Candidatus Kuenenia stuttgartiensis: one gene and its partner. The protein of the gene in region 2 interacts with the protein of the main gene of each other region in a pairwise test. Links are inferred from orthologs where the notes say so. Each region holds a gene or a part of one and is shown on either strand. Other genes may lie near its edges. The genes, in order: dprA and recA.

What was found.
Region 1: the proteins of recA (region 2) and dprA interact in binary tests that used the Bacillus subtilis proteins (3 or more experiments, as listed by UniProt). The link is inferred for Candidatus Kuenenia stuttgartiensis from one-to-one orthologs.

What each region holds. Positions count from the first base shown.
Region 1 is NZ_LT934425.1:2,449,349-2,456,602, forward strand. Bases 4,287-7,254 are described here. They hold dprA (DNA-processing protein DprA), read right to left. Parts: upstream 6,316-7,254; coding sequence 5,257-6,315; downstream 4,287-5,256. Other genes in these bases: KSMBR1_RS11285 (Hsp20/alpha crystallin family protein), read right to left, coding at 4,287-4,716; aroB (3-dehydroquinate synthase), read right to left, coding at 6,430-7,254. In the rest of the region: KSMBR1_RS11240 (DUF6529 family protein), read right to left, coding at 1-340; KSMBR1_RS11245 (6-phosphofructokinase), read right to left, coding at 372-1,475; KSMBR1_RS23450 (c-type cytochrome), read right to left, coding at 1,752-1,838; KSMBR1_RS11255 (c-type cytochrome), read right to left, coding at 1,852-2,058; KSMBR1_RS11260 (c-type cytochrome), read right to left, coding at 2,170-2,511; KSMBR1_RS11265 (hypothetical protein), read right to left, coding at 2,612-2,806; KSMBR1_RS11270 (class II SORL domain-containing protein), read right to left, coding at 2,834-3,199; KSMBR1_RS23455 (4Fe-4S binding protein), read right to left, coding at 3,579-3,755; KSMBR1_RS11280 (Hsp20/alpha crystallin family protein), read right to left, coding at 3,842-4,246; more of KSMBR1_RS11285, read right to left, coding at 4,267-4,286. UniProt on the Bacillus subtilis protein: Protein that helps load RecA onto ssDNA during transformation. Binds cooperatively to circular ssDNA, is able to bridge different segments of DNA. Favors the loading of RecA onto SsbA- or SsbB-coated ssDNA and formation of RecA-DNA filaments.
Region 2 is NZ_LT934425.1:1,263,757-1,271,011, forward strand. The notes cover bases 1,506-4,474. They hold recA (recombinase RecA), read left to right. Parts: upstream 1,506-2,427; coding sequence 2,428-3,522; downstream 3,523-4,474. Other genes in these bases: gltX (glutamate--tRNA ligase), read left to right, coding at 1,506-1,570; thpR (RNA 2',3'-cyclic phosphodiesterase), read left to right, coding at 1,767-2,330; alaS (alanine--tRNA ligase), read left to right, coding at 3,526-4,474. In the rest of the region: more of gltX, read left to right, coding at 215-1,505; more of alaS, read left to right, coding at 4,475-6,183; rpmF (50S ribosomal protein L32), read left to right, coding at 6,605-6,832; phosphate acyltransferase PlsX, read left to right, coding at 6,822-7,255. UniProt on the Bacillus subtilis protein: Multifunctional protein involved in homologous recombination, DNA repair and competence.

The DNA of each region.
Region 1 (7,254 bases), 1.2 Mb from region 2 along the record:
CGCGCGTGATTTTCAATGACATTAAATAACATATGAATATATAAAGCACAAAGAAGGCATAGCCGGCAATACGATGTCCCTGCCGGAAAAAATCCGGATAGTGTGTCTTTTTATTTCTGCCAGGCAGAATGATAATGAAGAGAACCGCAACAATACCGATAATGAGCAGGCCGAAGGCAAGTGAAGTTGTTATTTTGGGGTTCATTGAAATTGCTTGCTCTACGTCCAGGGGGGTAATTAACTGGTGAAACCTTGTAACATTTTTAATAACGATATTTACCGCACGATGTAGGGGCGAAGCATTTGCATGCTTGAGTATGAACGCATGTATGCCAGTTATCGCAAATGCTTCGCCCCTACGGTTTCAGGTTTTACGCTTTTCTGCCGAAATTAACGCCAATTTCCTCCGCCGTTATTACCAATCCTGTTTCCGTAGGCACTTTTTTTTGTCCGCCTGCCACACTGCTCAGCGGAACAGATTCAATGTCCTGTCCTTTCAGACACACCATGCGTCCAAACTGATTATTAATAATTAGCTTAACCGCAGCGGCGCCAAATCTGGTGGAGAGTATCCGGTCTGTGGCATTGGGAGTCCCGCCTCTTTGCACGTGCCCCAGCGTTGTGACCCGCACATCTATGCCGGTGTTATTTTTGATGTAAAGTCCAGCCTTTTCGCCAGCGCCCCCGAGTCGTTCCGCACTCCCGCCTTCTTCTGCCGACTGCAAAATGCACAATGCGCCGTCTATTTCTTTTGCACCCTCCGATACAACAACAATACTGGAACGGCAACCTTTCTTCTGCCTGCGGAGAATTTTCTGGCAAATCTCTTCCTTATCATAGGGTATTTCCGGGATGAGTATTACGTCAGCGCCACCTGCAATCCCGGACGCCACGGCGATCCATCCTGCATATCTTCCCATTACCTCCATTACCATCACCCGGTGGTGGCTTTCTGCGGTGGTATGCAAACGGTCCAGCATTTCAGTGGCAATCTGTACTGCTGTACTGAATCCGAAAGAGACATCTGTGAAGAGGATATCGTTATCGATCGTTTTGGGTACGCCTACCACCGGGCAGCCCATGTCATAAAGATGAGATGCGATGTTCAGCGAGCCGTCCCCGCCAATAACGATAAGGGCGTCCAATTCCAGAGATTTTGTTTTTTGTATAACTTCCGAGGAGACGTCTCTTATCTCCGTTTTACCGTTTACCGTTATTCGATATTTAAATGGATTTGCCCGGTTTGAAGTGCCAAGTATGGTTCCCCCGACATGAAGAATACCCCTGCTGTTAAATGGGGTCAACTCTCTTGTTTTGTTTGGTAATATCAGCCCATCATAGCCATCTTCTATTCCTGTTATGGCAATATCATGTTTTTGGACAGCGGACTTCACGATAGCCCTGATGACTGCGTTCAGTCCGGGACAATCTCCTCCACCTGTTAACACACCAATCTTTTTTACATTATGTGACATAAGAGATATTGCCCCCGGTGGGAAAAAAAACACGCCTTCATTTTTTCGCAAATTAGGTTGTATTTTAAAAAGACAAAAAACCCAACGACATTCATTTTTACCCACCCCTAACTCCTCCTAAAAGGAGAGTTTGATAAGTCCCCTCTTGGGAGGATATTGAGGGGTGGGTTTGTTCATTGTTTAACTAAAAATATTAAAATTCCTAAACATGAACATAAAAGAGAACAAAGTCGTAAAAATTTATTAACGGTAATTTTTAATCTGCAATGGCGTTCATCACCGTTGCTTTTTTGATAATTTCCTCACGTACCTGGCCAGGGCCTCAATTTCTTCAGGTGTCAGCCTTTCATTCCATGCCGGCATTTTGTTCTTTCCGTTAGTGATGGAATGAAGAATTTCTTTCGTCTGTTTTTGAATTTTGCCATCCAGGATCACATAAATCCGGCGCCTTTAATGCCTTTCCCCTTTTGTTTGCTTCTCCTGTCAATCCATGGCACTTGGCACAGTGATATTCAAAAAGATTTCGTGCGTCTATGGCCTTTTCTTCCCCACGGGAAGGAAAATGGAATGACGGAACCTGCAAGCAAAAATAAGGCTGAAAAGATAAAAACGATTCTCAACATACTTGTTTTCTTATGTGCCATAATTATGGTATCCTCTTCCCGGTGTAAAAATTTTCAGCACAACTTACTTTTTAAACCCTCTGACAACAGGCACCAAAGCCTTCACTTCTTCCGGGAGTCAGTTTTTCCTTGAAAGGCATCATCATTTCCGGCGTGCCTTCATTTATCTGCTCAATTATTCGCTCATCACTCGTCTTTGCCTGCCACTCAGCGTCTGCAAATTTACGGGCGCCCAGGCCTACGCCAAGATCTGTAGGGTTTCCATCCACGCCGTGACAGGTTTTGCAGTGTTGTAAATATAATTTCATACCATCAATGTTCGAGGCTTTTGAAACAGACGTTCCGAAAAAAAAGGCGCTTGCGCCAATGGTAACGGAAAATAATGCAAGGGTTAAAGTGCTTTTGTTCTTCATTTTTTCTTCTCCTGAAAAAAAACCAATAGAATAAATAATAGCGATTCGTTTTTAATACCGGTCTTTAGAATAATCCTGCGAATAGATTCATTCACGGTATTTAATACTCATAAGCAAGTACACGTATTATTCCCATAGTATCGCCGCCGGTATTTGTTGTGCTGTCAGAAACCGAGACTACCTTTGTAATATTGTTTTGTTGTAAGAAATCGTTCACCTCCTTATCCAGTTCAACTAGTTCATTATGAACATGAAATATCTTCAGAGTGGAAGTAAATGTTTTTACCTTTATCATAATAATTACTCCTTGTGAAAAGAAAGATTATGTCATTACATTTACTTCCCTCGTACCTTCCCATATACCGTGGAGATTGCACCGGCTGAATGCCCTGAGTGTTCTGGAGCCTTCATGTTGCAGTACAATGGAAAAAGAGATATCCGGCTTTGTCATAACTGCGGTAAAATCCACACGTGAAAGATAGATATGGCCGCAGTATAAATCGATAAATTGTATAAAATGCCCGTTTTCCATCACATGCGGGGCTTCACCGACTTTGATAGTTACGGTAAATGGTTCTCCCGCTTTTACCTTTTCGGGCAATGTTATTACCGGTACATGTTTTTTCACAGTCTCCGCCGGGCCGGTCGCTGCAGTGTTTATTTGACAGAACAATCCAGGTTCAGACATAGTTTTTCCCTCCATAAATCAGGTTTTAAAAATAATAAAAATGATTGCTACAATTATTTCACCCATACGCTGGCATAACCAGAACGAAACAAGCACCAAAAAGAAAATGCTAAATTCGAAACAAAATATAAAATCCTCCCCCGACCCCTTACAAGGGGGGACAACTATCCTAACACTCCCCGCTAGCGGGGGACATTCTCCCTCTTTGAGGGGGCAAGGGGGGAGGATTAGGATTGAAATTTAGCATAAGGGAAGCGGGAGCTTCCAAGGCCACTTGCGTTCCCAAGCCGGAGCTTGGGAACGAGCGTTTTTACTTTTTCAAAAATCTGAACTGTTACAAGAAATTACTGCTACAACACTAAAGGGTTGTTTTTCCAACTTATTCCGGTACATTTTTTATTGCCTTTACAGGACATGCGTTAATGCACAGTTCGCATTGATCACATTTGTGTTGAAGTATCTCTGCCTTGTCCATATTCATGATAATTGCCGCGGGGGGGCATGCATATAAACATTCTTCACATCCAACACATTCAGTTTTCTCCACAATAATCATTGTTTCTGAGCCATAGTTAATTAATACCCCTGGCGCTTAATCATACGCCAGATTCTCATATTGCCCGCGAATGGTGCGAATCTCTCTTATGCTTCCTTTACCTGAATCTTTCGTGGTTTTACATGCTCCGCCTTTGGGAGTATTATCGTTAAAATCCCATCAGACATCTTTGCCTCGATTTTATCTCTGTTTACGGCATCCGAAAGGATAAAGTGCCTGTGATAATGTCCTATATTGTATTCGCTGTAAAGTAATTTCTCATCAGTGTATGCTTCCTGAGAGATTTCTCCATTAACTATTAATTCATTGCTTTGCATATCTACCGTAATGTTGTTAGCTCCCACCCCGGGCATATCTATTACGACTGTGAAATTATCCGGTGTTTCATAAATATCCGACAAGGGATAATACCAATTGCCTTTTCCCGTCACAATACATCTGTCCGGCGCAAGTTTCTTTTTTTTAACGACAGGGTACTCTGTATTACTCATTGTAAAAATCTCCTTTTTCTTTAAGATTTTTTTATCTCAATTTGTTTCGGTTTTTTTTCTGCTGCCTTAGGCAATGTGATGGTTAGGACACCATTTTTGTATGATGCCACAACTTTTTCTGCATCGACTTTTTCCGGCAACATAGTAGAACGGGCAAATGTACCGAAGTTTCTTTCCCGGCGCAAATAAGTTATATGTCCTTCGCCCGTGTTTGGTTTTCTCTCTCCCTTAATGGTTAAAATATCATCCGCAACCTGAACGTCCAGATCGATAACCTTAATGCCAGGAAGTTCTGCCCTTACAATAACGTTATCTTTATTCATAGATACCACCATTTGGGGGAATTCTGCGCCCACATATCCTTCCGTCTTAGATCCGGAACTGAGAAAATCAATCAAATCACCCATTTCACGTTGAATATGAGTAAAGCCTTCTAAAGGATCTGTATTCTCCCAACGAATTAAATTCATTACACCCCTCCCTTACCAATAAAAAAATGAATGTTAAATTAAAACATGGAACAATATGATTTTTCTAAAACGATAGATTGCGCAATCTATCGTTTTAGACAAGATATCATTCCATAACAGCGTATTGTTTATATTGCTGGCAATGTTTTACAATCGTTAGTTCCGGAATAATAAAAGATTACAACCGCCCGGCAATGCAAATGCAGAAAACAGATTGCTTGAAAAAGGAATAATTATTTTCCTTGTATATTTTAAGAGCGCAATAAGAATGCCACTGAAAAGACCAGTACACGTCGTTATATATTATCCTTATATTTTGAGCGTCGTCAATGCCCTCTTTTGGGTAGTGATAAAATAAAGGGTGGATCAGCTCAAACGTTATTTATCCTCAGTGCACTGGTCCAATTTAAAGGTTCAATTTAAAAGATAGGAATTATTATAAAAACATCAGCTTATTTAGAAATTACGTATATTCAAATGAATTTGGCAGGCAATCAGGCTTTAACAAACCGTTTGCCTGAAAGTTGTTTTACCAGTTTTTTAATTTCGAGGATCATTAATGTACTTGAAACAATAGATGTTGGGTAGTTTGGTGGATTGAATAATCTCATCAATATATATTGGAGTGCTGGATAAAAGGGAAAAAACCTTTTTCTCATGTGAGTTGAGCAATAAATCTCTTGGGTCATTTAAGGCTGCATCTTCGCCGGCAGGGCATAAACTATCTGCAACATGCCCTAATTCCTGGATAATATCGGTAATGTCTTCCGTTAGTTTTGCGCCTTCTTTGATCAATTTGTTTGTGCCCTGGCTGTAGAGACTATCAACGTTTCCCGGCAATGCAAAGACCTCCTTTCCTTGTTCCAATGCCCATTGAGCAGTGATGAGGGAGCCGCTTTTCAGCGTTGACTCGATAACCAGTACGCCAAGCGATAAACCGCTGATAATTCTGTTGCGCGGCGGGAAATTCCGATAGTCAGGAGGCGTGTTTATCGGGAATTCCGAGATGAGTGCGCCATGCTGTATTATGTTTTCTGATAATACGGTGTTTTCTTTGGGATAGACTGTCCCTAATCCGCAGCCAAGAACGGCTATCGTTCTTCCATTTGAGCTGATCGCTCCCTTGTGGGCTGCTGTGTCTATTCCGCGTGCCATCCCGCTTATTATGCAGAAACCTTTTTGCGCCAGTTGGCGGGCAAACCGTTCTGCCTGTGACAGCCCGTAATAGGTGCAGCGTCTCGATCCAACAATCGCAAGGGCTATAAGATCCGTTTCCAGCAAATTGCCTTTTACGTAAAGGACTAGAGGGGGATCGTAAAGATTCTTCAGGTGTTGCGGATAATCGGCGCTTGTATAGGGGATAATTTTTATATTGTTTTTTTCTGCTAAATCAATTTCCTGGTGTATATCAACGCGTTGCGATTCTTCCAGTATTGCGTTTGCTATTTTCCCGCCTATGCCGGGTAACTTTTCCAATTCGGGTTTCACCGCCTGAAATACCCCGGCGATAGAACCAAATCTTTCGACAAGTGTCTGGTATGTCCTCGCCCCGATGCCCTTTGTCATATGAAGGCGCAGAATGGCTTCAAATTCAGTCAAGTTGCTTATCCTTTATAAAGAAAGGGAATGATAAGGTTTTTAAAAGAAACATACTCCATCGAAAAACCAAAATACCCGGCACGCATTGCGGGTGATGTTTTTTCGAGTCCATGGTTAGAAGGCTAAAAGGGGTTTATCTAATACGCGGTAGAGCATTTCATCATTTACTTTATCAGAGATAATAACCTCGCCGATTTTTGTAGGGAGCACAAAACGGAGTCTTCCGGAGACCGTTTTCTTGTCAGTGTACAGCGCCTTTATAATATCCTCTGATTTCAGTCCGGTTTGAATGGATAAGCCCAGGTTTTTCATTATGGATAGCTGCCGGTCGAAAACGGAGGTATCCGCGATGCCAAGTTCAATTGCTATTTTTGTGGCATAAAGCATGCCTATGGCAACGGCTTCTCCGTGACGATATTGTTTGTAATGGGTAACCGTTTCTATGGCATGGCCTATGGTGTGTCCATAATTTAAAATGGCGCGAAGATCTTTCTCCTTTTCGTCCTGTTCTACAACATTGGCCTTTATCTGACACGACGTGGCAATAATTTTAAGCAATGCTTCATCTTGTAATTGAAGAATAGCATCCATTGATTTTTCCATAAACGCAAATAATTCCGCATCCCTTATAACGCCGTATTTAATAACCTCAGCGATTCCGGCAACCATTTCTTTCGACGGGAGGGAAGAAAGCGTGTTTGTGTCTATGAATACTGCCTTTGGCTGATAAAAACACCCGATCATGTTTTTCCCTTTCGGGTGATTGACGGCTACCTTTCCGCCGATGCTGCTATCAACTTGCGCAAGCAGCGAGGTGGGAATTTGTATATAAGGAATGCCGCGCATAAAGGTTGCTGCAATAAAACCGCTTAAATCCCCGACAACGCCTCCTCCAAGGGCTACGATGAGGGATTTTCTGTCAAGTTTATGGGCAAAGCA
Region 2 (7,255 bases):
CTTGCCCAGGCGTAATTACGTCATAGTACCTTATCGCTTATTTCTTTGCACACTTCCATTCGTCAGTGCGTGCTTTTTGCAAAATATTTAATGGTGAAATCCGAAACGAATTATTCATTTGTAAGTTTATGACGGATTTTTTAATCTGTGTGATATGTGGTTTCCCTTTCGTAATTTGTGAGTGCTTGGTTCTGGTTTGTCCATGTTAGATTCAATGAATAAAAATGATGATGTAATATCAGGAGTAAGAGTCCGGTTTGCACCCAGTCCGACCGGTTATTTACATATTGGCGGCGCAAGGACGGCTCTTTTTAACTGGTTATTTGCAAGACATAATAACGGTGTATTTCTCCTGCGGATTGAAGATACCGATCAGCAGCGTTCTACGAAAGAAGCAACGCAGGCTATTTTAGAGAGTATGAAATGGCTTGGTTTGGATTGGGATGAAGGGCCATATTTTCAAAGCCAACGATTGCCGATATATAAACGATATGCCGAACAACTGGTAGCGCAGGGAAATGCATATTATGACACCGATGCGGAAGGGCGCACTGCAATTCGGTTTAAGATGCAAGATAATGTTATCATACTCAATGACCTTGTTCACGGCGCAATAACATTTGATGCTGCTGTTATTGAAGACTTTGTTATTCTTAAGGCAGACGGTTTTCCCAGCTATAACTTCGCTTGCGTAGTGGATGATGCTGATATGAAAATTACCCATGTGATTCGCGGTGATGATCATATCTCAAATACACCAAAACAAATAGCACTGTATAACGCCATGGAAGTACGGTTGCCTGAATATGCACACATTCCAATGATCTTAGGTGAAGATGGTTCCAGGTTGAGCAAACGCCACGGGGCAACGTCTGTCACTGAATACAGAGACAAAGGGTATTTGCCTCAGGCGCTTGTAAACTTTCTTGCTTTGCTGGGGTGGTCTCCGGGAAACGACCAGGAAATACTATCGATGAGGGAAATGATTGAAAAATTTTCCTTAAAGCGCGTGAACAAAACCAGTGCGCAATTCGACAATACTAAATTAAATTGGATGAGTGGCCAGTATATCAAAAACACCTCCATTGAAGAACTTACCGCTGCTGCCAGGTTGTTTTTTGAAAAATCGGATATCGATACCACGGGAATCTCAATAAATCGGCTGTCAAGATTGATAGAATTGTACCATGAACGGTTTAAAAATCTCCAGGAATTGGTTGATCAAACGAGGTTTTTCTTTACGGATTCCGTTGAATATGATCCGGCAGCAACAGATAAATTCCTTAAAAGAGAAGGAATTTCTGAGATATTAAAGGAGGTTTATTCAGCGATTTCTCTCCTGAACAGTTTTGACAGACAAGGGTTGGAAGGGTGTTTGAGAGATTTAACCGCAAAAGCGGGTATTGGTTTTTCCAAAATCGCCCAACCTATAAGAGTTGCAATAACAGGCAGAAGCGCCAGCGCTGGTATCTTTGAAACAATGGAACTCCTTGGAAAAGAAACCACACTTAAAAGGCTTGAAAACACCATTAAAAACATGGACGGCATCACGAATGCCGTTGGGTTGTAACAAACATACTGTAGAGACAGGTTTAAAACCTGTCTCTACTACGGTAATCAAAGTACGAAAGCCGCGCTTGTTTTGCATTTCAAATCATTTTGTCATTAGGATTTGTTTCGTATTTCGTGCGTCGAATTTCGTATTTTTTATTTCATGGTGTCTTGTCCAGGTTGGGGGGCGTTATTCTTTTTCAGGGCAATTTTGAATGGGCGTAAGGCTTTTTATTGCGATTGAGATTACAGATGCTGTCCGGGAAAAAGTATTACATTTTCAAAATGACCTTAAAAAGGCTTCTGCTGATGTAAAATGGGTGGCGCCTGAAAATCTTCATATTACACTAAAATTTATTGGCAATACGGATGAAGAGAAGATTTGCGGGATTGTTGACGTTATTCATCAATCTGTCATTGAGATAAAACCATTTGATATTCGCTATAGTGGCGCCGGTACTTTTCCCGCTGGTAAATATCCGCGTGTAATCTTTGCCGGAGCTGTGGATTCAAGCGGCGCCCTGGCTTCAATTTATGAAAGATTAAACAGGCACTTAACCGCGCTTGGAGTACCATACGATGAACATACATTTGAGGCGCATATTACTGTCGGGCGGGTTAAAACACATAAAAATATAAAGAAACTTATGGAGTGTGTACATTCATACAAAGAATTTACCTTTGGGCAAGAAAGCATTGATCATCTGGTGTTAATGAAGAGCAATCTCACTCGGGAGGGGCCGATATACACAAGGATAAGTAATATTTGTTTTGCGTAACTTCATTATAATATTACTATCAAAAAAAGGGTTTTTATTTAGCGCATGCAAATCATATTATTTTTATAAACGATAACTTTATCTTTCTCTTACAAATATGACTACTAATACAGAAATACCTGATAAAGAAAAACGGCAGCAAGCATTGGAGAGAGCAATTTCGCATATCGATAAACAGTTTGGAAAAGGGACGATAATGAAATTAGGGGGCGATACGAAACTGGATGTTCCCGTAATTTCTACTGGTGCGTTATCATTAGATGTTGCGCTTGGCGTGGGGGGAATTCCGCGTGGAAGAGTCATTGAAATATTCGGGCAGGAATCTTCTGGCAAAACCACCCTAACGCTTCAAATTATCGCAAATGCGCAGAGGGGTGGCGGGGTAGCTGCATTTATCGATGCTGAACATGCGCTGGACTCCGAATATGCAAAAAGATTGGGTGTAAATTTGAATGACTTAATGGTCAATCAGCCAGACACCGGAGAACAAGCGCTGGAGATAGCCGAACTGCTCGTAAGGAGCAATGCGGTTGACGTAATAGTGATTGACTCGGTAGCGGCCCTTGTGCCACGCGCTGAAATTGAAGGAGAAATGGGAGATACACATATAGGATTACAGGCAAGGTTGATGTCGCAGGCATTACGCAAGCTCACCGCGTGCATTTCAAAATCAAGAACAAGCGTAATTTTTATCAATCAGATTCGTGAAAAGATTGGCGTTATGTATGGAGGAAACCCGGAAACCACGCCTGGAGGCAGGGCATTAAAATTTTATGCGTCGGTGCGTATTGATATTCGGAGGATTGGAAGTATAAAAGACGGTGATGCAATAATCGGAAGCAGAGTCCGCGCCACTATTGCAAAAAATAAGGTTGCAGCGCCTTTTAAAAGAGCGGAGTTTGACATCCTTTACAACACAGGCATATCGCGGGCAGGAGACATCCTTGACCTTGGCGCTGAACATAATATTATTGAAAAATCGGGAACGTGGTATTCATATAGAGAAACCCGGCTGGGGCAGGGCAGAGAGAATTCCAGGCAATTCCTCACGGAACATCCTGAAATGATGAAAGAGATTGAACAATCAATCCTGAAAATAGTACTGCCTTCTGCGGCATCTCAAAAGCCTCCCGACTCCCCCCCTGAAAGTACGGAAAAAAGCACACCTTCGAAGAGAGCGAAAAGTAATTAACGTATGAATACAGGTGAAATTCGCAATAAATTTTTAACATTCTTCGAAAAGAAATCCCATGTAATCTGGCCGGGAGATTCGCTTGTCCCGCAGGGAGACGCTACGCTTCTTTTTACGGGTGCAGGGATGAATCAGTTCAAAGATATGTTCCTTGGTAAGGGAAGATTAAATATAAAAAGGGCGACAACATGCCAAAAATGCCTTCGAACGGGGGATTTGGAAAATGTCGGCAGAACGGCTTCGCACCACACTTTTTTTGAAATGCTGGGCAATTTTTCCTTTGGCGATTATTTTAAAAGAGAAACCATTGCATGGGCGTGGGAGTTCCTGGTGCAGGAATTAAGGTTACCGGAAGAAAAACTTTTTGTCAGTGTGTATAAAGATGACCCCGAATCATACGAAATATGGGAAAAACATATCCGCATTCTCAAATCAAAAATCTATTCCTACGGCGAAAATGACAATTTTTGGCCTGCAAATGCCCCTGCGCAAGGCCCTAACGGACCTTGCGGCCCCTGCTCTGAAATATTTTACGACCAGGGAGCAGGCGTTGGTTGTGGTCGGGAAGAATGTGAACCTGCCTGCGATTGCGACCGCTTTGTCGAAATCTGGAATCTGGTATTTACGCAATTTGACCGAAAAGAAGATGGCAGGCTGGAACCATTGCCCAATAAAAATGTAGATACAGGCATGGGACTGGAGAGAATGGCACGTGTCATGCAGGGAGTGCCGACAAACTTCGATATAGATATTTTTGCCCCTGTAATTAAATCGATAGAAGATATTACACACCTGCGGTATCATGATAAAAAAGAAAACGCCGTATGTATGCGCCGGATAGCCGACCATGTAAAGGCCTCTATTTTTTGCATTGCCGATGGCGTTTTGCCAGGGAATGAAGGGCGGGGATATGTGGAAAGGCGTTTACTGAGGAGGGCTATACGTGATGGCGCACAACTTGGCTTAAAAGAATGTTTTTTATACAAGCTCGTGCCAATTATCAGCGATCTGATGCAGGATTATTATCCGGATATTAAACAACGCAGGGAGAATATCGCAAGGATCATAAAAAGCGAAGAAGAAAAATTCCTCGAAACTCTGGAACTGGGAACGGTACGGTTAAAAGAGTTAATGGATACAATGCAAAAGAATAAAATAAAGGAGCTTCCCGGAAAAGAGGCTTTTAAATTATATGATACATATGGCTTCCCTTTGGACATGACCGAATTAATTCTCAAGGAACACGGTTTTTCCATGGATAGCGCCGGTGTTGAAGTGGAATTGAAACGCCAGCGGATGCAGGCAAGGTCGTCATCCTCTATGACCGGCCAGGTATTTGACGCCGGTTTTTTGGGCAAGATTAAAGAGATATCAAAAGGCACAACATTCTTAGGGTACGAAAAGGATTCATGCAGGGCGAGGATCATTGCTATTGTTCAGGGCGACTACCTTATCGAAAAGGCTGAAGCCGGAAGCGAGGTATCGATAGTTTTGGATCAGACGCCCTTTTATGGTGAGTCCGGCGGACAAATTGGAGACACGGGAATCCTTGAATCGGAGGGGAGTCATATTTGTATAACGGATACAAAAAAGAACGATTCCTTTATCATTCATATCGGAAAGATAACAAAAGGCATAGTGAGGACAGGCGATATGATTGATGCGCGAATAGATACGCACAGGAGGGGTTTAATAAAAAGAAATCATACGGCGACGCACGTGCTTCATTGGGTATTGCGGAATGTCATTGGCAGACATGCGGAACAGGCGGGTTCAATGGTGTCCCCGGACCGTCTACGCTTTGACTTTCATCACTTTTCCTCTTTGACGAAGGAGGAAATTAACCGTATCGAGGATCTGGTAAACGAAAAAATAATGGAAAATGCGCTCGTGTCGGTGAAAGAACAAACGCTTCAGGAAGCAAGAAATGCCGGCGCCGTAGCCCTTTTTGGAGAAAAATACGAGGAACGGGTCAGAATGGTTTCCATCGGAGATTTTAGCAAGGAACTTTGCGGCGGTACGCACATAAACAATACCGGAGAAATAGGACCCTTCAGAATCGTCGGGGAATCCTCTGTCGCTGCGGGAATACGTCGTATAGAGGCGATCACAGGCATTTCGGCATTAACCAGGGACCGGGAGAAGGAGGAGATTGTTCAGGAATTGTGCGGCATATTGAATGCGTGTGAGGAAGATCTTTCTTCAAAAACACAGGAACTCCTGAATGAAGTAAAAAAACTCCACAAAGAACTTCACAAACAAAAGCAAAAAGAATTATTGGAGAAAATTGATTCGCTTTCCGTGACTGCAAAAGAAGTTTCAGGCGTTAACATTATAACAAAGAGAATAGATAATGCATCGGCGGATGATATGAGAAGAACGGCGGACATGCTGATGAAATCAGAAAAGGAAACCGCGGTAGCATTAGGAAGTGTTCTGAATGGGCGTGTAATAGTAATTATTTCTTTAAGCACAGGCCTGGCTTCTCGTGGTTTGCATGCGGGGAGTATCTCAAAAGAGGTCGCAAAAATAGTCGGCGGCGGTGGCGGTGGAAGACCGGAGATGGCGCAAGCGGGCGGACAGGTGGTTGGTAAATTAGACGAAGCGCTTGATTTTGCCGAAATGTTGTTCAGCAAAGAAATCCTGCAGAAGGTTTCTTAAGTCAAAAGATAGCGACCTTTAATTTTATTGAGATTTTTAAAAAAACCATATTGTTGCCTTAATTTTTTTGCAATTTGTCCTTTTTGCACATATAATTTTGTACCTCAGAGACTTGCGTTTAATATAAGGTAACATTTTGGTTTTCTGAAAAAATAGGGGCGAAGTATTTGCTATAGCTGGCATAAATACGTTCTTACCCAAACGGTAAAATTTTGCCGGTGTTGAGTCTGGATGCCTATAAATAGTATTGTTAATTTAAAAAATAATGTGTATAATCCTGCTTCTATAAAATGAACGCATCAGGGAGAAAATATTTCCGGTATTATTGACAAAACCCGGTGAGATAACCATATGTATACTCCAGCATTGCTGATCAGTTTTGTGTAAACTATTAAATAAATTTTTAACAATGAGGTTTTAAATGGCCAATCCAAAGAGGAGACATTCTAACTCAAGAACACGTAAAAGACGTACGCACGATAAACTTACGGTTCCCGTTTTTCCATTAGATAAAAATTTAGAAAAGGGGGGGCGTATCCGCTCCAAACGTTATGTTTGTTCGCACTGTAAACAAATAAATCAACCGCATACCGTATGCCATAACTGCGGATATTACCGGGGCAGGCAGGTAATTTCTGTTGAAAGGTAAATTTATGAGGATTGCGGTAGACGCCATGGGCGGGGATAAGGCGCCGCAAGAAATTGTCAAAGGCTCTGTCCTGGCTGCGCAACAGGTGCCTGATGCTGAGATTATATTGGTTGGTGACGAAAACAGAATTAAACACGAATTATGTCTTGGCGGAACCATTCCCAAAAATATAACCATTCACCATGCGGCTCAGATAGTCGGCATGGAGGATCCTGCAACACATTCCATACGGCAAAAAATAAACTCTTCCATTACGCAAAGTGTTGAGTTGGTCGCTAAGAGGAAAGCGGATGCAATCGTCAGTGCGGGGCATACGGGGGCAACGGTAGCGGCGGCAATGCTACACATGAAAACATTGAAAGGCATTCGTCGTCCAGGCATTGCGATATCCCTTCCCACCCTCCATGGATCATGTCTTATTAT